One region of the Photobacterium sp. HL06 genome, then DNA from elsewhere that is predicted to be linked to it. Evidence: predicted binding sites of a transcription regulator. Region 1 holds the regulator's gene; each other region holds the start of a gene.
The links. The regulator CRP, encoded in region 1, controls carbon source genes, mostly activating them, when cyclic AMP is high. The targets are predictions, from matches to a motif close to TGTGANNNNNNTCACA.

Region 1 (10,839 bases):
ACGCCATCACTGGTGATCGACAAGGCCGATATCGATGAAGGTATGGCGCGTCTTGAGCGTGCGATTGCCAAGCTTCACCAGTAAAGCCTATCTAAGTCTTGCAGCGACTGGCAGGAGCCTGGTCGCTGCACTTGCCTGTTTTTCTGAAAATTCGAAGGCAATAAATACACTATTTGAAAACGATTAGTTAGCGGTCCTTGCCGCTACCTGCATCAGGAGGGAGTTCGATGCTGGTTATACGTCCTATTACTGAAGCCGATTTACCAGCGCTAATGCAATGCGCTGAAGAGTCCGGTCATGGTTTTACTTCACTACCGGTCAATGAAGAGATCCTACGCAACAGGATTGAGCATTCGGTTGAAAGCTTTGCCAAAGCCGTTACCAAGCCGGGGCCGGAAGGCTACCTGATGGTGGCAGAAGATACCGAGACTGGAGAGATTGCGGGTACAACAGCAATAGAAGCCGCTATCGGGCTGGATAATCCCTTTTATACCTATCATCTGAGTACTGTTGTTCACTCATCCCGCCGCCTAGATGTTCACAACGTGGTGAAAGTGCTGACATTCGGCAATGACTACACGGGTGTAAGTGAGCTGTGTACCTTGTTCTTGCGTCCGGAGTGGCGTCAGGGGCTCAATGGTCGCCTGCTGTCGAAGTGCCGTTTTATGATGATGGCCGAACACCCGGAGCGTTTTGATACTACCGTGATCGCAGAAATGCGCGGTGTTTCCGATGAAGAAGGCCATTCACCGTTCTGGGAGTGGCTCAAAGATCATTTCTTCTCGATTGACTTTACGCTGGCCGATTACCTGACCGGGATTGGCAAGAAGGGCTTCATTGCTGATCTGATGCCGAAGCTACCGATTTATGTCAATTTGCTGAGCCCGGAAGCCCAGGCGGTAATTGGCGAGGTCCATGAGAAGACCCGTCCGGCCCTGCGCCTGCTGGAAAAAGAAGGGTTCAGCTGCCGCGGTTATGTCGATATTTTTGATGCTGGCCCAACGGTTGAGTGTGATATTCGCAATATTGAATCGGTGCGTCATTCACAGCGCTGTACGGTCGCGATTGGCGAGCCGGGCAATGGCAGAGATTGCATCATCGGTAACGCTTCGTTTGAAAACTTCCGTGCCGTCGTCGGCAAGGTAGCGCTTGATAGCGAGAACGAAGTGGCGTTGATGAGCGCCGACATGGCAGAAGCATTGCAGGTACAAAACGGTGATCAGGTTCGCCTGATTGCGCAATAACAGGACGGGAGAACATCATGACACAATGGATTGCGGGAAACTGGCAGGCAGGTAATGGCGAATCGATGCAGTCACTGAACCCCTTTAGCGGTGAGGTGATCTGGCAGGGACAAGGTGCGACTGCCGAACAGGTTGAGCAAGCGGTCGCCAGTGCCCGTCAGGCACTTCTGAGCTGGCGTAAAACTGCGCTTAGCGAGCGCCAGGCCATCGTTGAGCGTTTTGCCGAGCTGGTAAAAGAAAACAGTGAACATATCGCGCACACTATCGCTGAAGAAACCGGTAAGCCGTTGTGGGAAACCCGAACGGAAGCAGGGGCGATGGTGGGTAAAATTGCAATCTCGTTGCGTGCCTATAACGAGCGTACCGGCAATAAGCAGAAAGAAGTTGCAGGGAGCCAGGCGGTATTGCGTCACCGTCCGCTGGGTGTCATGGCGGTTTTCGGCCCTTATAACTTCCCGGGCCACCTGCCAAATGGCCATATTGTGCCTGCGCTTCTAGCGGGGAATACGGTGGTATTCAAACCGTCTGAGCTGACGCCGAAGATTGCCGAAGAAACCATGAAACTGTGGCAGCAGGCTGGCTTGCCTGACGGGGTGATTAACCTGGTGCAGGGTGCGCGTTCTACGGGCGAGGCATTGGCAGGCTCCACCGGCATTGATGGCCTGTTGTTTACCGGCAGTGCCAATACTGGCCATATCCTACACCGTCAGTTTGCTGGACAACCAGGCAAGATGCTGGCACTTGAGATGGGCGGCAACAACCCGATGGTGATCTCAAATGACTATGGCGAGCTGGAAGCAACTGTCTACACTATTATTCAGTCGGCCTTTATCAGTGCCGGCCAGCGTTGTACCTGTGCCCGCCGCCTGTACCTGCCGCAAGGTGAAAAAGGTGACGAACTGCTTAAGCGCTTGGTAGCAGCCACGGCACAGCTCAATATTGATGGGCCGTTTGCCGAGCCTCAGCCATTTATGGGGCCGCAAATATCTGAAGCGGCGGCGGATGGCATCATCCGTGCACAAGCCAACCTGGTAAGCTTTGGGGGCGAGCTGCTGCTTGAAGCCAAGCGTGGCCAGGGGGCGATTGTAACCCCGGCTATAATTGAAGTGAGCCAGATTGCAGAGCTTCCAGATGAAGAATATTTTGGTCCGCTGCTGCAGGTGGTTCGCTACCAGGATCTGGAGCAGGCGGTGACGCTGGCCAATGACACCCGGTATGGTTTGTCTGCAGGCCTGGTATCGACCAGTGATGAGGAGTGGCAGTACTTTATTGACCATATCCGTGCCGGCATCGTGAATCGTAACCGTCAGTTGACAGGTGCGAGTGGTGATGCACCGTTTGGTGGGCCAGGAGCGTCCGGTAACCTACGACCGAGTGCGTACTATGCCGCTGACTATTGCGCTTATCCAATGGCATCGATGGAAGGTGAGCAAACTGAGTTACCGGCACAGCTGTCACCGGGCATCACGCTGTAAGTACTGAATGTTGCTATTTATCTATCAATAAGGGGATTGCATCATCATGGAAAGGGTCGAACAACTGTTTAACGCGCTGTGGCAAGATTATACCCAGCGACTATGTCCATCAGCGGCTCAGGTGCATGATCTGCTGGAGGAAGGCGAGCCCCTGCTCAATGACCATATCGCCCTGCGGACATTTAATTTACCCCAGGTCGGGCTCGATCGCCTGGCCGCACCGTTTATTGCTATTGGCTATAAACCTTGTGGCAAATATCACTTCGAGGCGAAGAAGCTTTATGCCGAGCATTTTGAGCACCCTAACCCACTGGCACCGAAGGTGTTTATCAGTGAGTTAATGGTAGGGCAATTCTCGTCATTGCTGCAGCAGACGGTACGCGATTTGGTGAACCAGGTACCGGAAGCGGCGATGCACGATCCCGCTTTTCTGTACGGTGGGCGGCTATGGGATCTGGATTTTGCCACCTATGAACTCCTGGCGGCAGAAAGCGAATATGCCGGATGGCTGGCGGCTCATGGATTTGGTGCTAATCATTTCACGGTTAGCATTAATCAGCTGGAGCAGTTTACCGAAATTCACGAAGTGAACCATCTGCTGCGCCATAATGGCTTTTTAATCAACGAGTCGGGCGGAGAAGTGAAAGGTAGCCCTGAAGTAATGTTGGAGCAATCTTCAACCATGGCTGATCGGGTATCGGTAAACTTCACTGATGGCGTACGGGAAATCCCAGGTGGCTTCTATGAGTTTGCCAAACGCTATCCAATGGCGGATGGAGAGCTCTACCGGGGTTTTGTTGAGGCCTCGGCCGATAAGATTTTTGAAAGTACCAATCAATAATCCAATATCTACATAAGATCCCTATATCCACGGTAGCGACTGGTTACCGTGGATATTTTTTTAGGTCGGTATTAGTGCTGGCTATCAAGCGGTGGCACCCAGGAGGTATCATGATCCTGGTGGCGGTTTGATGGGTCAAATGATGTTTGCTGCTCCAGGTAGTGGCGCTGATCACTGAAACCGGTAAGCTCGACAGTCGTAGGTAGGGTATGTATTACGGCTGGTGGCGTCGTGCCGGCGTTGGGTGCAAAGCGTTCGATATCCATATCATTACATTCCATGTTATCCCGTTCGTATCTGATACCATTTCCTCAACCGTTGGATCAGACCGCGAGGTGAATACAATTCATATGCACAATGTAGCATTAATGAGGAGGAGTGCAAGGGGACTATCGTGACCGTGGCTGCAATTTATGTTTAAGGCCGCTGTAATTATGTCTGCCGGGTATGATGGCGAATACAAAAAAAGCCGCATAATGCGGCTTTTTATCATTTTAGCTCACTGAGCTAGAGGTTTAGCGAGTACCGTATACGACGATAGTCTTACCGTGAGCTGAAATTAGATTCTGCTCTTCCAGCATCTTCAGGATACGACCGACTGTTTCACGTGAACAGCCAACAATCTGGCCAATTTCCTGGCGAGTGATCTTAATCTGCATACCGTCAGGGTGAGTCATCGCATCAGGCTGCTTCGCAAGGTTCAGCAGTGTCTGTGCGATACGGCCTGTTACATCCAAAAATGCTAGGTCACCGACTTTCTGGCTTGTCACTTGTAGACGACTAGCCATCTGAGCTGAAAGGCGCATCAGGATGTCAGGATTTACCTGAATCAGCTGGCGGAATTTCTTGAATGAAATCTCAGCGACTTCACAAGGTGTTTTCGCGCGAACCCAAGCTGTACGCTCCTGACCTTCTTCGAACAGGCCTAGTTCACCGATGAAGTCACCTTGGTTAAGGTAAGACAGGATCATTTCCTTGCCTTCTTCATCCTTGATCAATACGGCAACAGAACCTTTGACGATGTAGTAGAGAGTTTCTGCTTTCTCACCCGCATGAATCAAAGTACTCTTTGAAGGGTATTTATGAATGTGGCAATGGGAAAGAAACCACTCTAGAGTTGGATCTGTTTGAGGTTTACCTGGAACCATATTACTAACTTCCTCTGCGTTTGTTGCCCAACAACGACATCCCTATAATTTGAGGCTGGGCCTAACAATAGAATTGTTCGCCGTCTAGGATATTCAGTCAGCCGCTGGGCTGCAAGCTCACGTGAATAATTAGTTCAGAGTTTATCTGTTTTCGGCGCGTATTTCTTGATATTGATCTATCTGAAATAGGCATTTTGTAGTCATAAGTGTGCACATGATCACACAGTTGTGAGTTAGTGCCAAATCCCCCTGTTTGAAGTAAGGAGAAAGCTATGCAATCACGAGTGAAATGGGTCGAAGAGATGACTTTTCTAGGCCAGTCAAATTCTGGCCACAGCGTCGTCATGGACGGTAATGGGGGGGAGAAAGCACCTAGCCCGATGGAAATGGTACTGATGGCGGCGGGAGGTTGCAGCTCTGTGGATGTTGTCGATGGATTAAAATCTGCCGGACAGAAGATCACAGCCTGTGAAGCCCAAATTTCTTCCGAGCGCCGCGAGCAGGCTCCGCGAATTTTCACCTCGGCCAATATTCATTTTGTGGTCACGGGCCATGAGCTTGATGACGCCCTGGTGGCAAAAGTGGTTGCGGATTCGCTGCAGAAGTACTGTTCGGTCTGCCTGATGTTGGGTGAAGGGGTGGAGATGACGCACTCTTACGAAGTTATCACTGCGTAATGACTTCGGGAAGCGTATTACACTTCGTGTAAGAGGCGAGGGCGCTTCGCTTCGAGACGCGTGGAGAAGGCTTGCCTTGGCGTCGTCAGGTGACACTTTCCGTGAAGCGTAAGCGGATAAAATCGCTCTCCAAGCTATTATTTTCTGAAAATTAAAAAGCGAGAGTTTGTTGACGCTCGCTTTTTGGTTTCTACAATCTGCGCCGCTTCCCGCTTCCCGCTTCCCGCTTCCCGCTTCCCGCTTCCCGCTTCCCGCTTCCCGCTTCCCGCTTCCCGCTTCCCGCTTCCCGCTTCCCGCTTCCCGCTTTGCTTTACCCAATCTTCCCCGTCTCGATCAGCTGCTGGAGCAGTGGTCGCATGATCAGCTCCATCGCAAAGCTCATTTTGCCGCCCGGCACGACCAGAGTATTGTGGCGCGACATAAAGGATCCCTGGATCATCGATAGAAGATAAGGAAAGTCGACGTTCTTTATCCCGCGAAAACGGATCACTACAAAGCTTTCATCCAGGCTGGGAATGGCCTTGGCGCTGAGAGGGTTTGAAGTATCAACCGTCGGCACCCGCTGGAAGTTGATATGGGTGCGTGAGAACTGCGGGGTAATGTAATTGAGGTAGTCGTCCATCGAGCGGACGATTGATTCCATTACGGCTTCGCGGGAGTGGCCACGATCACGGGTGTCCCGGACGATTTTCTGGATCCACTCTAAGTTCACAATCGGTACCATGCCGATAAGCAAATCGACATGCTGGGCGACATTGGTCTCACCGTCGACGACACCGCCATGCAGGCCTTCGTAAAATAACACATCGGTATTTTCCGGCAGCTCCTGCCATGGGGTAAAAGAGCCGGGCATCTGGTTGTAAGGGACGGCCTCGTCAAATGTATGAAGGTAACGGCGGAACTTACCACTGCCATCATCACCATATTGACGGAAAAACGTTTCCAGTAACGGAAAGTCATTAGCCTGGGGACCAAAGTAGCTAATGTGCCGGCCTTGTTCTTTGGCCTTGCGGATCTCGACATCCATCTCCGGGCGGGTAAAGCGATGAAAGCTGTCCCCTTCCAGCCAGGCGGCATTAATGCTCATCATATTGAACATTTTACGAAAAGCTTCAGAGGTGGTGGACGTACCTGCACCTGAAGACCCTGTTACTGCAATAATCGGATGTTTTGCAGACATGACAAACCCTGTCGTTAACATTAACGGAAAGAGTTATTAACAGGCTAGGGGAGGAAGGTCAAGCAGAACCCGGGCTTAGAAGCCAAAAATGATACCGCTGCCCAATATGGTCATCCATAATTATTGGCAGCGCTCGTTGTCTAAGAATCTATTTAGGCGCTTATTCAGGATCTCATCTCGTGGCGTAGCTTGATGTCGACTGATTCATGGAGTTCGGAAAAGACGATCACAGCCTCGCCGGATGCAAGCTGCTGGCGGACATGCTGCACTTTTTGCTCCATCGTCAGCTCGCTCTCACCATAGTCGGTGCCTTCTCGCAGGACAAAGTGTTCAATCAGGTTTGTCAGGGTCTCTGGGTCAATATCTTGCCAGGGAATAATCATAGCGGGTTTCTAATGTTGTGGGAGATGGGCTGATTATATTGTTAATTTAGTAAATTGTAGAGCGGTTCTATGGCCCTGAGGCTCTATGGATAAACAGTTTCGAGTAACTAGGTTCTGGTGGAGCGAAAAGAAAAATGTTTGAGCCTCAATTTTAGATCGTAAAGTGTGCCTGTAGGACCATAGGACCATAGGACCATAGGACCATAGGACCATAGGACCATAGGACCATAGGACCATAGGACCATAGGACCATAGGACCATAGGACCATAGGACCATAGGACCATAGGACCATAGGACCATAGGACCATAGGACCATAGGACCATAGGACCATAGGACCATAGGATCATAGGGTTCAAGCTTTCTTTCTACGACTCTGCGCTAGTCTCTGGCAACTTTTTCAAACCACTCCGGTACCGTCTCTTCCAGCCAAAAACGCGGATTGCGCCACGAGCCGGAGACAAAACCGACATGGCCACCAAAGGGACTCAGGTGATAGTCGATATTATCAGGCAGAGGCTGGGTCGGGATCACGGCTGAGGTCATAAACGGGTCGTCGGCGGCATGAATGATCCGCAGCCGGGCTTTGACCTGCTGAAGTTTCCCAATGCCGCTGCAGCGCTGGTAATAGTCGGCGGCATCCTTGAAGCCATGCAGAGGAGCTGTTACCTGCTCGTCAAACTGCCACAGCGAGCTGATTTGCTGTACCTGCTGTGCTGGCAGAGGCATTTCATCTGGCAGAGCATCAATTTTAAGGCTGAGGTTTCTTTTCATCGAGCCTAACAGGTATTGCTGGTAGACCCTAGAAAACCCTTGCTGGATCCGATCCGAGCATGAGGCGAGGTTTAATGGCGGGGATATCACCTGTGCCGCTTCAAGCTCTGAACATACTCCCTTTTCAGCCAGATAGTTAACCAGCATATTGCCACCGAGCGATACCCCGACGGCAAAAAACGGAGTGTCAGGATACTGCCTACGTAGCCAGTCAATGAAAAAAGCCGCATCTGAGGTTTCACCTGAATGGTAGCCGCGTGGCTGACGGTTTATTTCTCCGCTACAGCCACGAAAGTGCATCATGACACCCAGCCAGCCCTGCAGGCTGGCTGCATGTAGTAATCCGTTGGCATAAGGGCTGTGGAAGCTGCCTTCAAGGCCGTGAAACAGGATCATAATGGGTTGGTTGGCCGGATGCTCCGCGGCAGGAGCTGTCCAGGCTAAATCCAGAAAATCACCATCCGGTGTTTCAATCCGTTGTTCTATCGGCGTAAACAGAGGCTTGCGGCGAAGAAAGCGTGGCAGCAAAGTTTGTAAGTGAGCGTTACGTAGCCCGCTTGCGGGCTCAAAAGGCATCATCGGCAGCTATTCCTTCTGGCTACAGGGGAAAGTCGTTCATCGGATCTTTTTCTAGCAGCTCTGCCAATATTTGCAAGCCCTGTTCCAGCTTCTGGTGGGTAAAAGGTGCGCTAATGGCCAGCCGGACTGCCGGGGGAATGGTTGCGCCTGGTGGGGTAAACATTTCAGCCGACTTGATAATCACCCCATGTTGCTCTGCTGCCTTGACGAAATCGCTGAGGCGCCAATAGTCTGGTAGTGTCAGCCAGACATGAAAGCTGCCTGTCGTGTGCTGGACTGCAAAGCGGCCCAAATGCCGGGTGACTAGCTGTTGGCGCTGGGCGATATCATGGTGTATTTGCTGCAGCACCCGATCGGCATCGCCTTTTTGGATCAGCTCACAGGCCAATCCTGTGAGTAGCGGGCTGATCATCAGGCTGTGATTGTGCAGGGCGGTATTGAGCCGCTGCTGAAGCTTTTGCGGGACTTGGATATAACCCAGCCGTAATCCCGGTGCCAGGCATTTTGACAGCCCGCCAATGTGGATCACCTGCTCTGGGGCGAGGTTGAGCATGGGCGCCGGGCGTTGCTGCGGCAGCAGGCCATTGACATCATCTTCAACCAGTAACACTTGATGCTGGCGGCAGATAGCCAGGATCTCCTCACGGCGCTGCTCGCTCATGGTGGCTGTGGTTGGGTTCTGTAGTGTCGGGGTGCAGTAGAGCATCCGCGGCTGGTACTGGCGGCAGGCGGCTTCAAGGCTGGCCGGTATGATCCCTTCATGGTCAAGTTCAACTGGCTTGACACTGACTTGCTGCTGCCTGGCGAGGCTGAGAAACCCTGGGTAGGTGACTTGTTCAACCAGCAGGGTATCACCCTGGCGACAAAATGCAGACAGGATCAGCTGGGCGGCATGCTGCCCCCCTGAGGTGAAGTGCATGCGATCAGGATCAATATCGAGGCCTTTGCCTTGCAGCCAGCGAGCAATCACCTGGCGGTGCGTACCCAGCCCTTGCGGATCATGGTATAGCATCATCTGGTTGAGCTGCTCAGGATGACGGGACAAGCTGGCCATTGCCTGCTTCAGCATCTCCGCGCGATCAATACAGGGTGGGATATTGTGGCCAAGGTTACAGGTTTCCTCTTCCTGGGCGGAGTAGTTATATACCCAGCTAGGAGTATCGTGCTGGCAGACAAAAGTCCCGGCTCCGACTCGCGCTTCTACCAGCTCCCGCCGCTCAGCCTCGGCATAGGCCCGGGTAACAGTACCGACAGTCACCTTGAGTTGGTCCGCCAGGGCGCGATGGGTCGGCAGCTTGTGCCCGGCTGGCAGTTTTCCCGATGCGATATGTTGCTCAATGGCATCGGCGATCTGGCGGTAAAGTGGTTCACCTTTGTGAGTGTCGGTTGAAGGTGTCAGTACAATGTTCATGATTGTCATGGTGACAATAAACCTTTTGATCTGGATAAATCCTGCTGTTAGGGTTCATTTTGTACGATTTAGCAGGCTTGATCAATGTGAATCGCCAATTGTACCGATACAATTTGATAGGGAGGCGTTTGAGAACAATGTGGGAATGGCAATTTATCATTTCATTGGCTGCGTTTGCGGCAACCATGACAGGGACGCCGGGGCCGAATAATTTGATGGTGACGGCATCGGGGGCCAATTTTGGTTACTGGCGGACATTGCCCCATATGATGGGGATTGGCACGGGCCTGGTCTCTATGATTGTGCTGGTGGCGGCAGGACTCGGGGTCATGTTCACCCGTTTTCCATTCCTGCATGAGCTGCTGCGTTGGGTCGGCAGTGCTTACCTGTTGTATTTGGCCTGGAAGATCGCCTCGGCCAGCTCTGCTATCCGCACCGATCAACAAAACAGTCGGCCAATGACGTTTTGGGCTGCGGCAATGTTCCAGTATGTGAATCCGAAAGCATGGATGATGTCGGTGACGGCAATCAGTACCTTCACGGTTGCGGGGGAACTATATTGGCAATCTGCGGCGCTCGTTGCCGGGATCTTTTTTGTGGTGTGTTTTCCGAGTGTTTCAATATGGGCTAGCTTTGGCACCTTGATTGGCCGCTGGTTGCATAGTGCCAAAGCTCGCAGGGTGTTTAATTCGGTAATGGGAACGCTGACGGCTGGCTGCGTGGTGATGATCTGGTAGTGCCTGTTATGGCAGGGCTTGAAGCTGGGGCAAGAGTGTTGATGCACCGAGCTGTTGGCAATAACGGGCAAGGTTGCCATTTGTAGCTGGCTCGGGGCTAGGGTATGTGAAGTGATTGAGCTGTTCGATCAGATCATGCTGCTGGCTTTTTTCCAGCTCCAGTTCGAAAGCCAATAGCTGTTGGTACCCGGCTTGATCCAGCTGTGGTTTTAACTGCTTACGCATAGTGCGATATTGCTGCAACCGGGTATCGCTAGATCTGAGCCCGGTAACTAGTGCATTGATCTTTGGATCAGCCAGGCTGATATGCTGCGTATCCAGCCAATGCAGCAATAGGGCAAGATTCACGTTGCCCTGGTAATCATTCTGCAGAGCCAAACAGGCTGGTTGG
Region 2 (10,839 bases), 290 kb from region 1:
GTCGTCCATCTGTGGCCGTTAGCTTAATGAAACTATGGCTATTCGACAATCAACTAATACCAAACTGCCGATAACATCACTCAGTTTGGTTTATCTGTTCCGTGAGTCAAAACACTATGGCACGCTTTTTTAAGCCTCAAAAACGAAAATTAACCGATACCAAGCATAAAGAAATCGTCATCAGCCGCCTGGATCACCTTGGCGCCGGTATTGGTCATATCAACAGAAAACCTGTCTTTGTCGACGGCCTGCTGCCGGGCGAAAAGGCGCTGGTTCAGCTGACCGAAGACAAGAAGCAGTACGCGCGTGCCAAAGTGATTAAGCGTCTTACTGATAGCCAGGCACGTATTAAACCGCATTGTCCGATCTATGACCAGTGTGGCGGCTGTAACTTACAACATTTATCCCATTCCGGACAGGTTGAGGCTAAGCAGCAGGTGTTGAGCGAACTGATGAGCAAGTTTGCAGCGACGGAAACACAGCAGGACTTTACCCAGGCTGAGCCGATTGTTGCGAGTGAGCTACATTACCGCCGCTGCTCCCGGTTCAGTATTAATCCGGGAGGCGGAAAGCTGCAGTTTGGCTTTCGCAAGAAGCAAAGCAAGGAGATTGTTGATGTTGAGCAGTGCCCGGTGCTGGCACAATTATTAAATGAACTTTTACCTCCGCTTCGTAGTCTGTTAATTCAGCTTAAGGGACAGAAGCATCTGGGCCATGTGGAGCTGGTGGAAGCGGATAATGGCCGGGTGGTGTTGATCCGTCACCTACAGCCGTTTAATGACAAAGATATGACCTTGCTGCGTCAGTTTGCCGAACAATACGATGTTATTCTGTATTTAGCCCCAACATCTGATTCAATCGATAGAATTTCAGGTCAGGCTCCGTATTATGAGCTAGATGGTCAGAAGCTGTATTTTTCTCCGAAAGACTTTATTCAGGTCAATCGGGAGGTAAACAAACAGATGGTCCAGCAGGCTCTGGATTGGCTGGAAGTCGAGCCGCAGGATCGGGTGTTGGATTTGTTTTGTGGGTTGGGTAACTTTAGCCTGCCGCTGGCAAAACGAGCAAACACGCTGGTCGGTGTTGAAGGTGTCGATGAGATGGTGCATCGTGCTACCGATAACGCGATGATAAATAAGCAAAATAATGCTGCATTTTACCAGGCAAACCTAGAGCAGGATGTGACTACGATGGTGTGGGCACAAGAGCACTTTAATAAGGTTTTGCTCGATCCGGCGCGTGCTGGTGCTGCCGGTGTCATGCAGCATGTGGTTAATTTGAACCCGGAAAGGGTCGTTTATGTTTCATGCAACCCTGCTACGTTGGCAAGAGATAGCCAGGTATTGCTGAAGCAAGGTTATCAGTTGGAACGCTTGGGGATGTTGGATATGTTCCCGCATACCGGGCACCTAGAGTCTATGGCCCTGTTTACCAAAAAGAGTATGGGCAGCAAAAAATAGTGTTTATTCAACATTAACTGAGAAAAAACAGGATAGAGAAATGGTCGCAGTTCGCGGTGCGCATTTGAAGGAAAATGATACATTTGAGCTTTCATCTTGGGTTGAGAGTTTGCAACAGGACGCCAAAGTGGCGAAACGCATTACGCAAACCTACCAGCGATGTATCGAGTTAACGACAGAGGAAGAGTCAGCGCCGTTACTGCTATGGCGCGGCCGCGAAATGGTGGAGATCCTGGTGACCCTGAGTATGGACCGAGATACTCTGGTTGCCGCTCTGCTATTCCCGTTGGTTGAGGCCGGCGTCTATGATCACGAACTGCTGAAGGAAGATTACAGCAATACGATTTTTCAGATGGTGACTGGCGTTGGCCAGATGGCTGCCATCGGTCAGCTGAATGCAACCACTGAGGGGGCAGCGCAGTCGGCCCAGGTTGATAATATCCGCCGTATGCTGTTGTCGATGGTCGATGATTTCCGCTGCGTGGTGATCAAATTGGCTGAACGTATCTGTAACCTGCGTGAAGTGAAGGACGAGCCGGATGAGGTACGCCGCGCGGCGGCAAAAGAGTGTGCCAATATTTATGCCCCGCTAGCCAACCGCCTTGGGATCGGCCAGCTAAAGTGGGAAATTGAAGATTACGCATTTCGCTATAACCACCCCAATACCTATAAGCAAATTGCCAAACAGTTGTCTGAGCGCCGAATTGACCGTGAGCAATATATCGATCATTTTGTGACAGACTTAGATGAGTCCATGAAAGCGTCACACATCAAAGCTGAAGTTCATGGCCGCCCTAAGCATATCTATAGTATCTGGCGCAAGATGCAGAAAAAGAGCTTGGCCTTCGATGAACTGTTTGATGTGCGTGCGGTACGTATCATTGCTGATCAATTGCAAGATTGTTATGCCGCTCTGGGGGTGGTGCATACCAAGTACCGCCATCTGCCCAAAGAATTTGATGACTATGTAGCGAATCCTAAACCTAACGGTTACCAGTCTATCCATACCGTAGTGCTGGGCCCGGAAGGCCGGACGATTGAAATTCAGATCCGTACCAAGCAGATGCATGAAGAGTCGGAGCTGGGTGTTGCGGCACACTGGAAGTACAAGGAAGGCTCGTCAGGAGGCGCGAAATCGTCGTATGACGAGAAAATAAATTGGCTGCGCAAGCTACTGGCGTGGCAGGAAGAGATGTCAGACTCAGGCGAAATGCTCGACGAGCTACGTAGCCAGGTGTTTGATGACAGGGTTTACGCCTTCACGCCAAAAGGGGACGTGGTTGATTTGCCATTGAATGCGACGCCGCTGGACTTTGCTTACCATATCCATTCAGAGGTCGGCCACCGTTGTATCGGGGCCAAGGTTGAAGGACGTATTGTTCCTTTTACCTACCATCTGCAAATGGGTGAGCAGGTTGAAATCATTACCCAGAAGGAGCCAAACCCGTCGCGTGACTGGCTTAATCCAAACCTGGGTTTTGTGACCTCTAGCCGCGCGCGGGCCAAAGTACATGCCTGGTTCCGCAAGCAGGACCGCGACAAGAATATCGCTGGCGGCCGTGAGATCCTCGAAATAGAGCTAACCAAGATAGGTGCGACACTGAAAGATGCCGAAGCCTATGCCCTGAAGCGTTTTAACGTCAACTCGGCTGATGAGCTGTATGCCGGGGTGGGTAGTGGCGATTTACGAATTAATCAGGTCATTAACCATATTAATGCGTTAGTTAATAAGCCTACGGCGGAAGAAGAAGATCAGCAGCTGCTGGAAAAGCTGGCAGAGGCGAGCAATAAAGCCGAGAGTAAAAAGCCGCAACGTGATGCGGTAGTTGTTGAAGGTGTCGATAACCTGATGACTCACCTTGCACGCTGTTGCCAGCCCATTCCAGGTGATGAAATTATTGGCTTTGTTACACAAGGCCGGGGTATTTCGGTGCACCGTAGTGATTGTGAGCAGCTTGAAGAGCTGCGTCATCATGCCCCAGAGCGAATGATCCACACCGTTTGGGGCGGTGGGTTTGTCGGTAATTACAACATAACAATGCGTGTAACGGCGTCAGAACGAAATGGCTTGATCAAAGATTTGACCAATACGCTGGCAAACGAAAAAGTCAAAGTTGCGGGCATGAAGAGCCGCATCGACTTCAAGAAACAGATGTCGATCATGGACTTTGATTTGGAGTTGACGGATCTTGAAGTATTGAGCCGGGTGCTTAAGCGGGTAGAGCAGGTGAAGGATGTCGCAGAGGCTAAGCGCCTGTACTAGGCTTTGAGAAGCGAGAAGCGAGAAGCGAGAAGCGAGAAGCGAGAAGCGAGAAGCGAGAAGCGAGAAGCGAGAAGCGGGTGGCATAATGCCGCCCGTTTTTTTAACAGAATGAAAGAACACAAGAATGACAACTATGAGTGATAAACAGCAAACATCGATCGAGCAGCTAGTTGAGATCATGGCGACATTGCGGGATCCGGACAAAGGTTGCCCGTGGGATCTCAAGCAGAGCTTTGCCTCTATCGTGCCGCATACCATTGAAGAGGCGTATGAGGTAGCTGATGCGATTGAGCTGCAGGACTGGAATGACGTGCGTGAAGAGCTCGGGGATTTGTTGTTTCAGGTGATCTTCTACAGCCAGCTGGGTAAAGAGCAGGGATTGTTTGAGTTTGATGATGTGGTTGCCGGAATAAATGAAAAGCTGATCCGCCGTCATCCCCATGTCTTCGGTGAGACTGAGTTTGCTGATGATGCGGCAATCAATGCCAACTGGGAGGCAGAGAAAGCCAAAGAACGTGAAGCGAAAGGGGAAGATACCAGTATCTTGGCGAATATCCCCAAAGCCCAGCCAGCACTCACCCGTGCCGATAAAATTCAGAAGCGTTGCGCCAAGCACGGTTTCGACTGGAATACGGTCGGCCCGGTGGTTGAAAAAGTGAAAGAAGAAATTGACGAGGTGATGGAAGAAGTCATCCAAGTGTCACCTGATCAAAGTAAGATCGAAGAAGAAGTGGGTGACTTGTTATTTGCTGTCGTCAATTTGAGCCGCCATCTGAATGTGAAGCCAGAATCGGCCTTGCAGCGGGCCAATAAAAAATTCGAGCGCCGATTTCGCGAAGTTGAAAAAAGTGTGCTAGAACAAGGGAAGCGCTTTGACGATTGTTCGCTGGAAATGCTCGATAGCGAGTGGGACAAGGTAAAACAACGAGAGCGATAGTCGGTGCCAAACCCACCAGTCAGGGCAGGATATCGGCATCCAAAGCGGCATAATAGTCATGCTGTTGGGTATATTTGATTTGAAACAAAAAAAATCGATCAATGCTGTGATAGTTTTCACGTTGTGGCGATAAAGTGTGTCTGGTATACTAATTTCCCGTCCAGAAACACTTTAATCCTCTACACCAATCTTCCAGGTTAAACATGACAACGAATTACATTTTTGTTACGGGCGGGGTCGTATCCTCACTAGGTAAAGGTATTGCTGCAGCATCTCTGGCGGCTATTCTAGAAGCACGTGGTCTAAAAGTGACCATGATGAAACTAGACCCTTACATCAACGTTGATCCAGGCACAATGAGCCCGATTCAGCACGGCGAGGTATTCGTTACGGAAGACGGTGCAGAGACCGATCTTGACTTAGGCCACTACGAGCGTTTCATCCGTACCAAGATGACTAAACGCAATAACTTTACTGCTGGCCGTGTCTATGCGGACGTATTGCGTAAAGAACGTCGTGGTGACTACCTAGGTGCAACGATTCAGGTTATCCCACACATCACGAACGCTATTAAAGAGCGTGTGATTGCTGGTGCAGAAGGCCATGATGTGGCTATCGTGGAAGTGGGCGGCACAGTCGGTGATATCGAATCACTACCGTTCATGGAAGCAATCCGTCAGCTAGCAGTAGAACTCGGTCGCGAGCGTGCAATGTTTATGCACCTGACTCTGGTTCCTTACCTGGCGGCGGCTGGTGAAGTGAAAACTAAGCCAACTCAGCATTCTGTAAAAGAACTACTTTCTATCGGTATTCAGCCAGACATCCTAGTATGTCGTTCTGACCGTAACATTCCTGCTAATGAGCGTGCGAAGATCGCGCTATTCTGTAACGTACAGGAAAAAGCAGTAATCTCAATGAAAGATGTAGATTCCATCTACAAAATTCCACAGCTTATTAAAGCCCAGGGTCTTGATGATCTTGTTTGTCAGCGTTTTGGTATTACAGCACCAGAAGCGAACCTGACTGAGTGGGAACAGGTAATCTACGAAGAAGCCAACCCAACAGCCGAAGTAACCATCGGTATGGTCGGTAAATACATCGAACTACCGGATGCTTACAAGTCAGTGAACGAAGCCTTGAAGCACGCTGGCCTGAAAAACCGTCTGTCAGTGAAAATCAAGTATGTTGATTCTCAAGACGTTGAGTCTAAAGGTGCAGAAGCACTACAAGGCCTAGACGCAATCTTAGTTCCTGGTGGCTTTGGTGGACGTGGTGTTGAAGGTAAGATCCTGACAGCACAATATGCACGTGAAAACAAAATTCCATATCTAGGTATCTGCCTGGGTATGCAGGTGGCATTGATCGAATTTGCACGTAATGTTGCAGGTCTGAAAGATGCGCATTCAACGGAATTTAACGCTGAAACGAAAAACCCAGTGGTTGGTCTAATTACTGAGTGGGTTGACGGCGAAGGTAAAGTTGAAGAGCGTACTGAAAACTCAGATCTTGGCGGTACTATGCGTCTTGGTTCTCAACTATGTCACTTACAAGACGGTTCTAAAGCGCGTGCGCTTTACGGTAACGCAACTATTCATGAGCGTCACCGTCACCGCTACGAAGTTAACAACAACCTGCTGCCGAAACTAGAGAAAGCGGGTCTGAAGATTTCTGGTCTATCTGCAGACAAGAAGCTGGTGGAGATTATTGAGATCCCGAACCACCCATGGTTCGTGGCTGCTCAGTTCCACCCTGAGTTCACCTCAACGCCTCGCGATGGTCACCCATTGTTTGAAGGCTTTGTAAAAGCGGCTGGCGAAAACCAGCGCGGTGAACTGAATAAGTAAGGATTACGGATAGCTGTAGCGGTTATGGCTACAGCTATTTTTTTAGCTTTTAAATTGAAGATAAAGCAAGAGGAAACACAATGTCTAAGATCGTTAAAGTTCTAGGTCGTGAAATCATCGATTCACGTGGTAACCCAACTGTTGAAGCTGAAGTTCACCTAGAAGGCGGTTTCGTAGGTATGGCTGCTGCTCCATCTGGCGCATCAACTGGTTCTCGTGAAGCTCTTGAGCTACGTGACGGCGACAAGTCTCGTTTCCTAGGTAAAGGCGTTCTTAAAGCTGTTGAAGCTGTGAACGGTGCTATCGCTGAAGCGCTTGTTGGTAAAGACGCTAAAGACCAAGCTGCTGTTGATCAGGTAATGCTTGATCTAGACGGTACTGAAAACAAATCTAACTTCGGCGCGAATGCTATCCTAGCTGTTTCTCTAGCGAATGCTAAAGCAGCAGCTGCAGCTAAAGGCATGCCTCTTTACGAGCACATTGCTGAGCTAAACGGCACAGCTGGCGTATTCTCTATGCCTCTACCAATGATGAACATCATCAACGGTGGTGAGCACGCTGATAACAACGTTGACATCCAAGAGTTCATGATCCAGCCAGTTGGCGCGAAAACTCTTAAAGAAGGCCTACGTATCGGCGCTGAAGTATTCCACAACCTAGCTAAAGTTCTTAAGGCGAAAGGCCTAAGCACTGCCGTTGGTGATGAAGGTGGTTTCGCTCCTAACCTAGAATCAAACGCTGCTGCACTAGCTGCAATCAAAGAAGCGGTTGAAGCTGCAGGTTACGTACTAGGTAAAGACGTTACTCTAGCAATGGACTGTGCTGCATCTGAGTTCTACGACAAAGAAGCTGGCAACTACAACATGAAAGGCGAAGGCAAAATCTTCACTTCTGAAGAGTTTAACTTCTACCTACAAGACCTTGCTAACCAGTACCCTATCGTTTCTATCGAAGATGGTCTTGACGAATCAGATTGGGCTGGCTTCAAGCACCAGACTGAGCTAATGGGCGACAAGCTTCAGCTAGTTGGTGACGATCTGTTCGTTACAAACACTAAGATCCTTGCTGAAGGTATCGAGAAAGGCGTAGCTAACTCTATCCTTATCAAGTTCAACCAGATCGGTTCTCTAACTGAAACTCTAGCTGCAATCAAAATGGCTAAAGACGCTGGTTACACGGCTGTTATCTCTCACCGTTCAGGTGAAACTGAAGATGCAACTATCGCTGATCTAGCGGTAGGTACAGCTGCAGGCCAAATCAAGACTGGTTCTATGAGCCGTTCTGACCGTGTTGCTAAGTACAACCAGCTAATTCGTATCGAAGAAGCACTAGGTGAGAAAGCACCTTACAACGGTCTTAAAGAAGTTAAAGGCCAAGCTTAATTATTAGCTTACCTTTAGGGTGAACTTATCACCCTGAATTATTGAACCGCCTCTTCGTGAGGCGGTTTTTTTATGTCCGAATAAATAATGAGTTTGGTATTAGGCGCTAGTCACACCTTGCGCTTTATGGGATTATTAGCGTATACCAAACTGAACAATTATCTGGCCTATCAGCGAGCTTGAAAAGGTTCAGATACAAGGCGCTTGATTGTAGGTGTATTCATATCCACCAAAATCGAGCAACACAGTATTGAGCCTTTGCAACTCGCCCTTCGGGAGCGTGACAGCCGCTCGATATCAGCCCCAAATTACTTTGATGTAGAACCACTATATCTTCATCAATTTGGATTGCTCTCAATCGGCTGGCATCGCTCTGATTGGATCAGATAATTATTCTGTTTGGTATAACTGCAATTTCATTAACTAAAAGCGTTATTTTGTTTGGCATAATTGAGTGCTTTTAGTTAGGCAAATTGTCCGGAAATTGAACTAATTATATGAAATACGGGGAGTTGCATGCGCTTGTTAACTGTCTCGCTGCTGGCGGTACTGTGTTGGCTTCAGTATGATTTCTGGCTTGGTAAAAACGGCATGATGGATTATTTGGCGGCAAAAGGTAATGTGGCCATTCAGCAACAGGCCAATGCAGAGCTTGTACAGCGGAACCAGCAAATGTATGCCGAAATCCATGATCTGCACCAAGGTCAGGAAGCGGTTGAAGAGCGTGCGCGCAACGAGCTCGGGATGATAAAACCGGGAGAAACCTTCTTTCGTATTGTCGGTGACTAAGGCCAACATTGCCTGTGCTCTTGTGCATAGGCATAGGCATAGGCACTTGCAATTGGTATCACTTTAACTCTGAACGAAAAACACCTTACTCATGACCGATAAGATCACCGCAGTTGTACCTGCTGCTGGAGTCGGTAGCCGAATGGCGGCAGACCGTCCGAAGCAATATCTGCAGATTGCAGGAAAGACAATTTTAGAACACACCATCGATCGGCTGTTTTGCCACCCGGCGGTACAGCGGGTGATTATTGCGATCAGCAATACCGACCCTTATTTCTCGGCTTTGCCATTGGCCGCTGATCCGCGAATTACCGTTGTCGACGGCGGGGCTGAGCGAGCTGATTCTGTTTTTGCCGGCCTGGCTGCCATTGACGATGACAATAGCTGGGTGCTTGTGCATGATGCTGCGCGCCCTTGTTTGCAGCTACTTGACCTGGAGCGGCTGATCACAACAGCGACCCAGAGTAAATGTGGAGCGATTTTAGCTGCGCCGGTACGAGATACCATGAAACGCGGCAATGGTCGGCAGGGTATTGCTGAAACGGTGGATCGCAGTGACCTTTGGCATGCTTTGACGCCACAGATGTTCAGAGTGAAGCAACTACGCGATTCGCTTCAGCATGCCCTTGAACAAGGTGCAGTGATCACCGATGAGGCGTCTGCCCTTGAGTTTTGTGGTTTTGTACCTCAACTTGTGCAAGGACGGGCTGATAACCTGAAAGTCACCCAGCCTGAAGACTTGGCTCTGGCCGAATTTTATCTACAACAACTAATAAAGGATTAGCCATGATGCGAATTGGGCACGGTTTTGATGTACACAAATTTGGTGGTGAAGGGCCGGTGATCATTGGTGGCGTGGTTATTCCCTATGAACAGGGGCTGATTGCACACTCTGATGGGGATGTGGCTTTGCATGCTGTATGCGATGCGCTGCTTGGGGCTATCGGTGCCGGTGATATCGGCCGCCATTTCCCGGATACCGACGCAGAATGGAAAGGGGCTGATAGCCGTTTTCTGCTGCGGGATGTCTATAGTAAAGTGAAGGACAAGGGTTATCGCTTGGGTAACCTGGATGTCACTATTATTGCTCAGGCACCAAAAATGGCACCACACATTGATGCGATGTGCCAGGCGATTGCCGATGATCTGGAAACAGATGTTGATAATATTAATGTAAAGGCGACAACTTCAGAACGATTGGGTTTTACCGGACGTAAGGAAGGTATTGCTTGTGAGGCTGTGGTCCTGATCAGCAAACAATAAATTTTTTCCTGCCGCCACTTTCTCATCTTGAATTGCGGCAGGTTTCGCAGCGAGTTGTTGCTGCCAACAAACGGTGTATATATGTCTAACGTAATGGACAATTTTAACTGGTTATACGGTAAACCTGCTTGCCAGGGACGAATCAAAGTCCTGCCTGAACATTTTGTCGTAAAAGAAAATTTAGGCTTTGATTTCGCCGGTACCGGTGAACATTTCATGGTGAAAATCCGCAAGACGGGTGAAAACACCAAATATGTTGTGAATGAACTGGCAAAAGCGTGCGGGGTTAAATCTCGCGACGTTAGCTGGGCGGGCCTGAAAGACCGCCATGCTGTTACCGAACAATGGTTAAGTGTTCATCTGCCAGGCAAGCCTGATCCTGATTTAGCACAATTCGTCGCTGATCACCCTGGGGTAGAAGTACTGGAAACCGCCCGTCATGATAAAAAGCTAAGACCGGGCGATCTTGCCGGTAACTGGTTCCAGCTGCGCCTGACGGAATTAGACCAGCCACAAGATGTGCTTACCCGTTTAGAGCAAGTTAAGCAGCAGGGTGTCCCAAATTATTTCGGCGAACAGCGTTTTGGCCATAATGGGAACAATGTGGTGAAAGCACGCAGCTGGGGCAACGATGAATTCCGCGTGCGTGACAAGAGCAAGCGCAGCTTCTATTTATCTGCGGCACGTTCTTGGTTGTTTAACCTGGTGCTCTCAAACCGTATTGAGCAAGGTAAAGTACAGACACTGCTCGCGGGTGATAGCTTGCAGCATAACGGCGAAGAGCAGAGCTTCATTGCAGAAGCTGTGACGGCTGAGCTACAAGAGCAAGTCGACAATGGCCAGATTGCTATCACCGCGCCGATGATGGGTGATAACGCGCTGCCGACAACCGCCGATGCTG
Region 3 (10,839 bases), 370 kb from region 1:
AGCTTGATAAACCAGAATTTGAACCACTGGCGCGCTACCTGAGTGATGACGACCAACAGGTGAAAAGCTACCAGCTGGCAGAAAAGATTGCAGATATTTTCGACCAGTATTTGGTATATCGCCCGGAGTGGATCCAAGCTTGGGAATCTGATCAGGTTGACCCGGAATTGACGGCTGACCATCCGTGGCAACCACTGCTATGGCAGGCGCTCTATGATCATACCCTGGGGCTTGATCAGTCGCCGTACCATCGTGCCAACCTGTATGACAACTTTATTGAGACGCTTGAAGGCTATTTGCAAAGTGGCGCACCGCTGCCCGAGGGGCTGCCGAAACGATTGTTTGTCTTTGGTATTTCAGCACTGCCACCACGTTACCTGGATGCGTTGGCGGCCCTGGGCAAGCATATCGATGTCCACCTGATGTTTACTAACCCTTGCCGTCACTACTGGGGGGAAGTACGGGATCGAAAATATCTGGCTCGGCTGGCCGCTAAGCAGCGCCAACAGCTGCAATGGTGTATTGATCACAGTGAGCGTGGCGAAGTTATTTCCCCGCTCAAAGGTGACATCGAAGATAATCTGGTAGATGACACTCATGAAGGTGCGGTCGGTAATACCCTGCTGGCTTCATTGGGTAAGCTGGGGCGCGATAACCTGTATTTATTGTCAGAGATGGAAGCCTATGATGTCGAAGCATTTGTCGATATTGAGCCAGATTCTCTGCTGCACTCAATCCAGGCCGATATCCTTAACCTTGAAGATCGGATCAATGATGAGCTGACTGAATCCAGTCACCATAAGCTGGCAGTATCGGCGCAGGATAAGTCGCTGGCGATCCATGCCTGCCATTCACCGATGCGTGAAGTTGAAGTGCTGCATGACAACTTATTGGCGATGCTCGCAGACAACCCTGAATTGTCACCACGCGATATTGTGGTGATGGTAGCCGACATCAACTGCTATAGCCCATACATTCAGGCCGTGTTCGGCAATGCGCCGGGCGAGCGTTACATCCCATTCTCGATTTCAGACCGTAGTGCGGATCAGGAAAACCCGGTGCTGCTGGCCTTCCTGCGACTGCTGAGCCTGCCGGAAAGCCGTTGCCAGGCGTCTGAATTGCTGGAGCTGCTGGAAGTGCCGGCCGTCATGTTGAAGTTTGGCTTCGATAGCGAGCGCTTTGAGTGCATTAAGCACTGGATTGAAGAAGTCGGGATCCGCTGGGGGCTCGACGGGGAAACCGCGAGCGAATTCCAGCTGCCTGAGCAGCAACAGAATACCTGGCTATTTGGCCTGCAGCGAATGTTGCTCGGCTATGCTATGCCGCAGGGCTCCGGCTTGTACCAGGGCGTATTGGCCTACGATGAAGTGCAGGGAATGGATGCCGAGCTGGCTGGCCAGCTTGGGTTATTCATCGAAATGTTGATGCATTACCGTCAGCAGCTGGCCCGGCCACAGCCAGTGGAGGCGTGGATTGGAGTATTGAATCAGCTGCTGGATGATTTCTTTGCGGTTGATACCGACGGTGAGATGGTGCTGCGGATGATCCGTGATAAGTTGCAGCAGCTGGAGCAGCAGTTGGATGATGCCGGTTATGCTGTTGATATTAGTCCGGCGGTGCTGAGAGGTTACCTCAATGATAAGTTGTCCGGAGAGCGGGTCAGCCAGCGTTTCCTGGCCGGCCAGGTGAACTTCTGTACTCTGATGCCGATGCGATCGATCCCGTTCAAGGTCGTGTGCCTGCTGGGGATGAATGATGGGGTGTATCCGCGATCTATTCCCCCTGAAGGCTTTGACCTGATGGCCGGGCGGGGGAAATACGGTGACCGTTCTCGCCGTGATGATGATCGCTACCTGTTCCTTGAGGCGATACAGTCAGCGCAGGAAACCTTGTACATCAGCTATGTTGGCCGCTCGATCCAGGATAACAGTGAAAAAATGCCGTCGGTCTTGGTTAGCGAGCTGCTGGAATATTGCCAGCAAGGTTACATGCTAGAGGGCGATGAAGCGTTAACCGTCGATCACTCTGCTACACGCCTTGAGCAGTCGCTGATCCATAGTCATCCGCTGGTACCGTTTAGCCCGCAGGCATTTCAGGGGGCGGCGCCGAGTTTCGCTGCTGAGTGGTTGCCGGCGGCAAACCGCGAGCAGGTCTGTGCAGAAGTATTCCAGGATCAGCCGTTAGATGCCGAGCCTGTTGAAGCCGGAATGGAACCGGTACTTGAACTGGCCGAGCTAACCCGTTTTTGGCGCTTGCCGGTACAGTATTTCTTCAACCGCCGCCTTAAAGTCTTTTTTGAATCGGCCAAAGGGGCAATGGAAGATGACGAGCCGTTTGTGCTTGATGGCCTGAGCCGTTTCCAGCTTCGCAGTGATCTATTGGCGACCTTCCTTGATAGTTATAACTGTGGTGACACCAGCAAAGAGGCGGTGTTCGAGCGCTTTGCTGAGTACCAGCAGGCGTCAGGCGGGTTGCCGCTGGCCGAGTTTGGTGAACTGGAGCTGGTGGAAGAGCGGGTTCAGATTGAAAAACTGGCAGACAAAATCGCCGGGTTGATGGAGAAACCGCTGCCGGATACCGAAGTTGATCAATCCTTGCAGGTTGCCGGGTCCCAGATCCAGCTTCAGGGCTGGCTAAAGCACTATTTTCATAGTGGCCTGGTGCGTTACCGTCCGGGTAAAGTCCGGGCGCAGGATATTCTGCAGGGCTGGATTGATCACCTTTGCCAGGCCTTGGTCGTACCATCGAGTCAGACTCATCTGGTTGGTGTCGATGCCCACTACACATTGGATCCCGTTAGCCCAGAGTATGCCCGCACTCAGCTGACTGCGCTGGTGGAGGCGTATTATCAGGGGTTGACCCAGCCACTGCCTTATTTCCCGCGCACCGTACTCGCTGGCCTTCAGGCCTGCCAGGATAAGAAGGGCAACTGGTATGACGATGAGAAAACCCTAGACAAAGCCAAAGCAAAAATGGCCGAAGCCTTTAATGGTGGCTATATGTTCGAAGGCGAAGGAACCAACGCCTACATCAACCGGGTTTGGCCTGAATGGAACGATGTTTTAGCTTCCGATCTCCAGTTATGGGCAGGGCAATTGCTAAAACCTGCGTTGCTGCATTTAAGGGCTGTGGAAGAAGACGGCTAATATCAGGAGAGATGTAGCGTGGCCGCCAGCAAATCATTTTTATTTGTAGGGTGTTCGCTGTACGGCCACAGGTCCAGAGGTAGACCAGATTTCGTGACGCGGATAGTAACGAATGGCTCTGGGGGAAACCGTGAAATATCTCTCATATCAATAGATAAAATAGTCAGTTAATTCGATATATTCATTTGAATTAGTGCCTGATCACAAAAAATTATTTTGTTCGGACAGTGTTTCGATCAACAACAGGAATTCGCGCATCCTATGACCCAACAACAAAAATCGCCTGAGCAGGCCGATACCGGCCACACCATCATGCTGGCGGAGCCTCAGGATCTGCAGCCAATGACGTTCCCCCTTCATGGCAACCGCCTGATAGAGGCATCGGCCGGTACCGGAAAAACCTTTACTATAGCCAGCCTATATCTGCGTCTGCTGCTTGGCCACGGCGATAGTGGCAATTGCTTTCCGCGGGAGCTGACCGTTGATCAGATCCTGGTCGTAACCTTCACCGAAGCGGCGACGGCTGAGCTGCGTGACCGTATTCGGCGCCGTATCCACGATGCACGACTGGCTTTTAGCCGTGGTTTCAGTGAAGATCCGGTGATCAAACCTTTGCTGGATGATCTGCTCGATCACAAAGCGGCGGCAGCGATCCTGCTGCAGGCTGAGCGGCAAATGGACGAGGCGGCCATCTTTACCATTCATGGTTTCTGCCAGCGGATGCTTACCCAGAATGCCTTTGAGTCCGGTAGCCTGTTTGACAATGAGTTTGTCACCGAAGAGAGCCACCTGAGAGCACAGGTGGTTGCCGACTATTGGCGCCGTAACTTTTATCCGCTGCCGCGTACGCTGGCAGGCGAAGTACGTAGTATCTGGTCATCGCCGGGCACGTTGCTAAGGGAGATCAATATTTTTCTCTCTGGTGCCGAAGTGGTAATTCGCGCGCCGGAGCTGAAAGGATCGCTGCAGCAGGTCCATGATGACAATATTGAGCGCATTGAGCATGTAAAGCGGCTATGGCGGGCTGATGCCGCCGATTTTCAGGATTTGATTGCCAGCTCCGGGGTCAACAAACGCAGCTATACCAAAACCAGCCTGCCAAAAGCGCTGGCGGAAGTCGGTGCATGGGCAGAGCAGGAGACCACGGGGTACAAGCTGCCAAAGGCACTGGAGAAGTTTGACCAGCAAGTACTGCTGGATAAGACCAGTAAAGGCGCTCCACCTGAGCATCCGGTGTTTGCTGCTATTGGAACCTTGTTGGCCAATAAGCCCAATGTCAAAGATCCCCTGCTGGCACATGCGATAAAAGAATGCCGTCAGCTGCTGGCCGAGGCGAAGCGGCGCAAAGGTTGGCTGTCGTTCGATGATCTGCTAACCCAGCTGGCCGCGGCATTGGCCAATGACACTGAAGGTAGCCTGGCAGCTCGGATCCGCAGCCAGTTTCCGGTCGCAATGATTGATGAGTTCCAGGATACCGATCCGCTGCAATACAGCATTTTTAATACCGTATATGGTGAAGTTCAGCATACAGAAGGTGGCGCTGAGGCATTGTCGGCAGAGTCCGCCTGCGGCCTGTTTATGATCGGGGATCCGAAGCAGGCGATTTACGCCTTCCGCGGTGCAGATATCTTTACTTACATCCAGGCCCGTCGCCAAGTGAAGGCCCATTACACCCTAGGGACCAACTGGCGTTCGACGGCTGAAATGGTGGAAGCGGTGAACTGTATTTTCCAGCAGCCGCAACGACCGTTTATTTATGATCAGGACATCACCTTCCTGCCGGTCAAACATAGCCCGAAAGCGGCCAGCCGTAGCTGGCAACTGGCCGGGACAAAACAGCCTGCCTTGAGTTTCTGGCGTCAGGATGCCGACGAGCCGGTGAAAAAAGGCGATTACAATCAGGTGATGGCGGCCGCGACGGCGGCGGAGATCCAAAAAATCCTGACGTTGTCACAGCAAGGGGAAGCGCTGCTGGTGGATGGCGAGAAAACCAAGCCGATACAGGCTGGCGATGTCTCGGTGCTGGTTCGAACCGGAACAGAAGGGGCGATGATCCGCCAGGCATTGGCAGATCAGGGGATCGCCAGTGTCTATCTGTCGAACCGTGACAGTGTTTTTGCCTGTACCGAAGCGAGCGACATCCAGCGCCTGCTCGTCGCGGTATTGGTGCCGGAGGACGAAAGAGGCCTAAGGGCTGCACTGGCTTCTGGATTGTTTGCGCTCAGTGCCCGTCAGCTAGATGAGCTCAATGTCGATGAAGACAAGTGGGAACAGCATGTTGCGGAATTTCGTGAATACCGCAAGCTGTGGCAAAGCCGGGGTGTGCTGCCGATGTTGCGCCATGTGCTGGCAAGCCGCCGGGTAGCAGAGCGGCTGCTGACTGAAAATGGTGGGGAACGTCGTCTGACCGATATCCTGCATATCGGTGAGCTGCTGCAACAGGCCAGCCAGACGTTAGATAGCGATCATGGCCTGATCCGCTGGCTGGCTGAGCATATTGAAGAGCCAAACGGCAATGCTGACGATCAGCAGTTACGGCTGGAGTCGGATCGTAACCTGGTTCAGATAGTCACTATCCATAAATCCAAAGGGCTAGAATATGACATCGTATTCCTGCCGTTTGTCTGTGGTTACCGTACTGCAGGGATAGCTCTGTTCCATGACGATCAAACTCAGCAGGCCGTGCTGGATGTTACCGAGCAAGAAGAAAGTATGGAGCTGGCCGAGAAAGAGCGCCTGGCTGAAGATCTGCGTCTGATTTATGTGGCCCTAACCCGTGCGGTGTATGGCTGTTATATCGGGATGGCACCACTGCGTAATGGCTTGAGCCGTAAAGAGCCGACAGGATTGCATAATGCCGCGATTGGCTGGCTGGTTCAGGACGGCCAGGAAGGCGGCGTAGCAGATTTGGACACCGCTTTGTCTCGACTCACATCCGTGTCATCGGCGATGGCTATTATACCGCCGCCGGCGTTGCCTGATTCGCCATGGCTCCCCGTGGAAGGTGAACAGCCTGAGCTGGCGGCGTCTGAATTTACGGCCAAGATAGAACGTAGTTGGTGGATCACCAGTTATTCCGGTTTAGTGAAGCAGGGGCACCACAATCATGATGCCTCGTTTGAGCTTCCGGGGTTTGATACCGATTCTTCATCCGACAGCGATAGTGAAGAGGGGGAGCTGATAGAGCCGGAGCGTTCAATTTATACTTTTCCGCGCGGCGCTAGGCCGGGAACCTTCCTGCATACCTTGTTTGAAGAAATTGAATTCACCGAGCCTGTCGAGAGTGAAGCGACCCGAGATAAAATCTTGGAACTGCTGCGGTTGGAAAATTATGACGAAGAATGGCTGCCGGTACTGCAAACCATGATCCGTGATGTGCTGAGCTGCCCACTCGATAGTGATGCTTTGCTGCTGGGTAATATTCCAGCCGTGCAGCGCCTGACCGAGATGGAGTTCATGCTGCCGATCAACGTGCTGTCGGCACCGCTGCTGAACAAGGTCATTGCCCGCCATGATCCACTCTCGGCCCGTGCCGGGGAGCTGGGCTTTGCCACGGTCAGCGGCATGCTAAAGGGCTTTATTGACCTGGTATTTGAGCACCAGGGGCGCTATTACGTATTGGATTGGAAGTCGAACCATCTGGGGGATGATCCTGATGTTTACCGTGGGGAGAAGCTTGAGCAGGCAATGGGCGAGCACCGGTACGATCTGCAGTATCAGCTTTATGCACTGGCCTTGCATCGCTTCCTCAAAAGCCGTAAGGCCAATTACGACTACGAGCAGCACTTTGGCGGGGTCTATTACCTGTTCCTGCGTGGCGTAAGATCGGACAGCAACAGCGGTATTTTCAATGCACGTCCGAGCCTGGAACTACTGACTGAACTGGAAACCCTGATTGACGGAGAACACCTTGATGCTTAAACGGCTTGAATTATTGACTCGGCAGGGTGTACTCCGTCCGTTGGATTATCAGTTTGCCAAGTTTATCTCAACCACGGTGGCAGCTTCAGATGGTGCAAACCTCTGTCAGCTGGTGACAATGGCGGCGGCGTTGGCCAGCGCCGAGCTGGGGCGCGGGCATGTCTGCCTGCCTTTAGCACAGCTCGATACCGGGCACTTGTTTGGCTTAAATGCCGAGCATAGCCAGCAGCTGATGGAAGGCTTGCCAGAGCTGGCGCAATGGGATGCTTTGCTGTCGTCTTCGGTTGCCGTGTCCAATGGTAGTGAGGCGACCCCTTTAGTGCTTGCACACGGCCGTTTGTACCTCAACCGTTATTGGCAATTTGAGCAGACCGTCGCTTCGAGACTGGAGCTGGCCTCATTGGCCGACCAACAAGTATCTGCTATCCAGCCGGAGCAGATGGCTGCCAAGCTCGATGAGTTGTTTGCCCGTAGCTACACCTATCTTTATCAGGCATTGCAGCAATTGAGAAAAGGCGAAAAATCGCAGCCGGATGCCCCTGAGGTGCGCCGCCAGGAAGTCTGTGACAAGCTGGATGTCGTTGCCCCTGAGCAGCTAGATTGGGTTGCTATTGATCAGGTGCTGACGGTGGCTACCCGTGCTGGCGATCTGGCACCGTTGAATACCTTGGTGCCAAATTCAGCTTGCCTGAATTGGCAGAAAGTGGCGGCAGCGGTTGCGCTGACCCGCCAGTTTGCGGTGATCTCGGGAGGCCCGGGAACCGGTAAAACGACCACTGTGGCGAAGTTGCTGGCGGCTTTGGTGACCCAGGCGCTGCAGGCCAGCGGCGAAGGTGAGCTTGAGGTCCCGACGATTAAGCTGGTGGCGCCTACCGGCAAGGCGGCGGCACGCCTGACCGAGTCGATTGGTGCCGCGGTGCAATCTCTGGCGGTTGAGAAAATAGTCAAAGATCATATTCCTACCCAGTCCAGTACGATTCACCGTCTGCTGGGGTCGATTCCGAACCGGGTCGAGTTTCGTCACCATCGCGATAACCCGCTGCACTTGGATGTGTTGGTGGTTGATGAAGCCTCGATGGTGGATTTGCCAATGATGGCACGTTTGCTTGATGCGATGCCGCCTCATGCCAAGCTGATTTTATTGGGCGATCGTGATCAGCTGGCCTCGGTGGAAGCGGGGGCGGTACTCGGTGATATCTGCTCTTTTGCCGAGCAGGGCTATAGCCAGTCGCAGGGCCAGTTGCTGAGCAAGCTGACCGGCTACCAACTTGCGGCAGGGCAGGGCGAAACCGCCGCTGCCGTGGCCGATAGCTTATGTATGCTGCGCAAGAGCTACCGCTTTCATGCTCAATCCGGGATCGGCCAACTGGCAAAGGCGATTAATGCCGGCCAGCCTTACCAGGTTGAGAAAGTATGGCAGCAGGGCTATAAGGATATTAACCATTATCCGCTCAATACCGATAGCTACCAGAGCATGATCAATATGGCGGTGACGTTTTATCGTGATTATCTTGATGCGATTGACAGCAAGCAATCCCCTGCCGAGATACTAAAAGCCTTTGCCAGTGTTCGTTTGTTATGTGCAGTGCGAGAAGGGGATTTTGGTGTCGTTGGACTGAACCAGCGAATTGAACGTGCACTGGCACGGCTCGGTAAAATTAATCCGGGTGATGAGACTTGGTATATTGGTCGACCGGTGATGATCACCCGCAATGATCATGGCCTCGGTTTGTACAATGGTGATATCGGAATTGCGATGTTGGATCCCGAGCCGGATCCCCAAACCGGGCAGCACCGCCTGCGAGTTTATTTTGATATGCCGGATGGCTCTATTCGAGGGGTACTGCCAAGCCGGATCCCCGAACATGAAACGGTTTATGCCATGACCATCCATAAATCGCAGGGATCCGAGTTTGCCGATACCCTGATGGTACTGCCAGCTGAGTTTAGCCCGATACTGACCCGGGAATTAATCTATACCGGGGTAACCCGGGCGAAAGAGAAACTTTATTTGTTTGCGCCGCAAGATGTGGTTAACCGATCCGTTCGATTACGAACGGAACGAGCCAGTGGTTTAGCCAAATTGCTCGGATAAAACATTCGCCAGGCTAAAGGCAGGTGTTATTCCAACGATGAAAAGAGTCAGCAGGTGCTGACTCTTTTTGTTGGAGCGGGGGTTATAAATCGAGAACTAAGATCTTCGAGCGACGCTGGAAGTTATACAGGGCTTTCTTTGCCATCGGCAGTTGCTCAACGCTGGACTCGTAGAATCCTTGTTCACGGAACCAGTGCAGGCTGCGGGTTGTCAGAACGAAGATATGTTTCAGCCCTTGTTCTTTGGCCTGCTGGCGTAGCCTGCTCAGTAGCAGGGCACCACGGTCACCATCGCGATAGTCAGGATGTACTGCGACACAGGCCATTTCGGCTATCTTTTCTTCTGCAAATGGGTATAAGGCCGCACAGCCGATGATCAGGCTGTCACGTTCAATTATGGTGAACTGCTCAATTTCTTGCTCTAGCTGCTCGCGAGAACGACGCACCAGAATGCCATCTTGCTCCAGCGGGCGGATTAACTCCAGGATCCCGCCGATGTCATCAATGCCGGCTCTGCGGACTTTTTCTGCACTGGCCATGACGATCTGCGTACCGATACCGTCAAAAGAGAACAGCTCCTGGATCAGGGCGCCGTCTTCTTTGTAACTGATCAAGTGGCTGCGCGGCACACCTGCGCGGCAGGCACTAATGGCGCCACGGAGAAAACGGCCGGTACCGCAGTCATCGGCGTTGCGATCGATCAGCTGCTGCAGGGCATGCTCTGCTTCGTTGGGCAGCATCTCGGAGGCAGCAGTGCCATCTTCCTCAAGAACCCCTTGCTCGGAGCAAAAGCCTATCAGCTTATCGGCTTTCAATTTTACCGCTAGCTGGGTGGCGACCTCTTCCGAGGTGAGGTTGAAGCATTCCCCGGTGACCGAGCTGGCAACCGGGCCTAATAATACAATGGCATGTTGATCAAGCTGACGGTGGATCCCTTCGATATCAATACGGCGGATCCGGCCACTGTGGTAATAGTCGATCCCGTCATCAATACCCAGCGGCTGGGCGATAATAAAATTGCCGCTGACAACGTTGATCTGTGAACCTGCCATCGGAGTGTTGTTGAGGCCCATGGAAAAACGGGCGGTGATATCGAGTTGCAGCTGGCCGGCTGCCTGTTTCGCCAGCTCAAGCGTACGTTCATCGGTTACGCGAACGCCCTTATGGTAAGGGCTTGAATAGCCCTGGGAGTTGAGTAGCTGGGAGATCTGCGGACGGGCACCATAGACCACGACGATACGCAGGCCGAGGCTATTCAACAAGGCGATATCATTGACGATATGGGAAAAATTGCTGTGGGCAATAGCTTCGCCACCCAGCATGATAATAATGGTTTTGCCACTGTGGGCATTCATATAAGGTGCGGATTGGCGAAATCCTTTGACCAGATCAGTACTTCTCAGCTTCACTGTGATACATCCATGTTTATTATTCGGTTATTTGTCGGCTTGCTAACCACCATCTATCAATGACCGGATTAAAGCAATAATTATGCAAATATAGTGGCTAAATATTTCTCGGTATTCAAGAAATACAGTATCAACACTGTATCGCGTTTTTGGATTCAAGATCCCGTTATTGTATTTCTTGCTCAGCTTTATGCCTTTGTACGGCCTGTGATGAGGTATATTTATTTTTAATTATAATGATTTAACAGCAAAATGAAGAAAGTTCAGTA

Region 2: a site for CRP is predicted at 4,766-4,781, ahead of pyrG (CTP synthase). Genes of this name have one in related genera too.
Region 3: a site for CRP is predicted at 3,276-3,291, ahead of recB (exodeoxyribonuclease V subunit beta). Genes of this name have one in related genera too.

The regions. Positions count from the first base shown of each region.
Region 1 covers NZ_CM183914.1:264,588-275,426, forward strand. The annotation lists gene AC51G0_RS01220 (aspartate aminotransferase family protein) at 1-84, shown strand, start outside; gene astA (arginine N-succinyltransferase) at 228-1,244, shown strand; gene astD (succinylglutamate-semialdehyde dehydrogenase) at 1,262-2,719, shown strand; gene AC51G0_RS01235 (DUF1338 domain-containing protein) at 2,766-3,560, shown strand; gene AC51G0_RS01240 (hypothetical protein) at 3,632-3,826, opposite strand; gene crp (cAMP-activated global transcriptional regulator CRP) at 4,076-4,708, opposite strand; gene AC51G0_RS01250 (OsmC family protein) at 4,981-5,385, shown strand; gene AC51G0_RS01255 (phosphoribulokinase) at 5,696-6,565, opposite strand; gene AC51G0_RS01260 (YheU family protein) at 6,730-6,948, opposite strand; gene AC51G0_RS01265 (hydrolase) at 7,329-8,300, opposite strand; gene AC51G0_RS01270 (aminotransferase-like domain-containing protein) at 8,320-9,720, opposite strand; gene AC51G0_RS01275 (LysE family translocator) at 9,849-10,448, shown strand; gene AC51G0_RS01280 (TIGR02444 family protein) at 10,455-10,839, opposite strand, start outside.
Region 2 covers NZ_CM183914.1:556,167-567,005, forward strand. The annotation lists gene rlmD (23S rRNA (uracil(1939)-C(5))-methyltransferase RlmD) at 117-1,460, shown strand; gene relA (GTP diphosphokinase) at 1,501-3,723, shown strand; gene mazG (nucleoside triphosphate pyrophosphohydrolase) at 3,857-4,660, shown strand; gene pyrG (CTP synthase) at 4,864-6,504, shown strand; gene eno (phosphopyruvate hydratase) at 6,585-7,886, shown strand; gene ftsB (cell division protein FtsB) at 8,403-8,675, shown strand; gene ispD (2-C-methyl-D-erythritol 4-phosphate cytidylyltransferase) at 8,767-9,459, shown strand; gene ispF (2-C-methyl-D-erythritol 2,4-cyclodiphosphate synthase) at 9,465-9,938, shown strand; gene truD (tRNA pseudouridine(13) synthase TruD) at 10,020-10,839, shown strand, end outside.
Region 3 covers NZ_CM183914.1:632,677-643,515, forward strand. The annotation lists gene recC (exodeoxyribonuclease V subunit gamma) at 1-3,146, shown strand, start outside; gene recB (exodeoxyribonuclease V subunit beta) at 3,459-7,067, shown strand; gene recD (exodeoxyribonuclease V subunit alpha) at 7,060-9,162, shown strand; gene argA (amino-acid N-acetyltransferase) at 9,245-10,570, opposite strand; gene AC51G0_RS03160 (DUF2850 domain-containing protein) at 10,823-10,839, shown strand, end outside.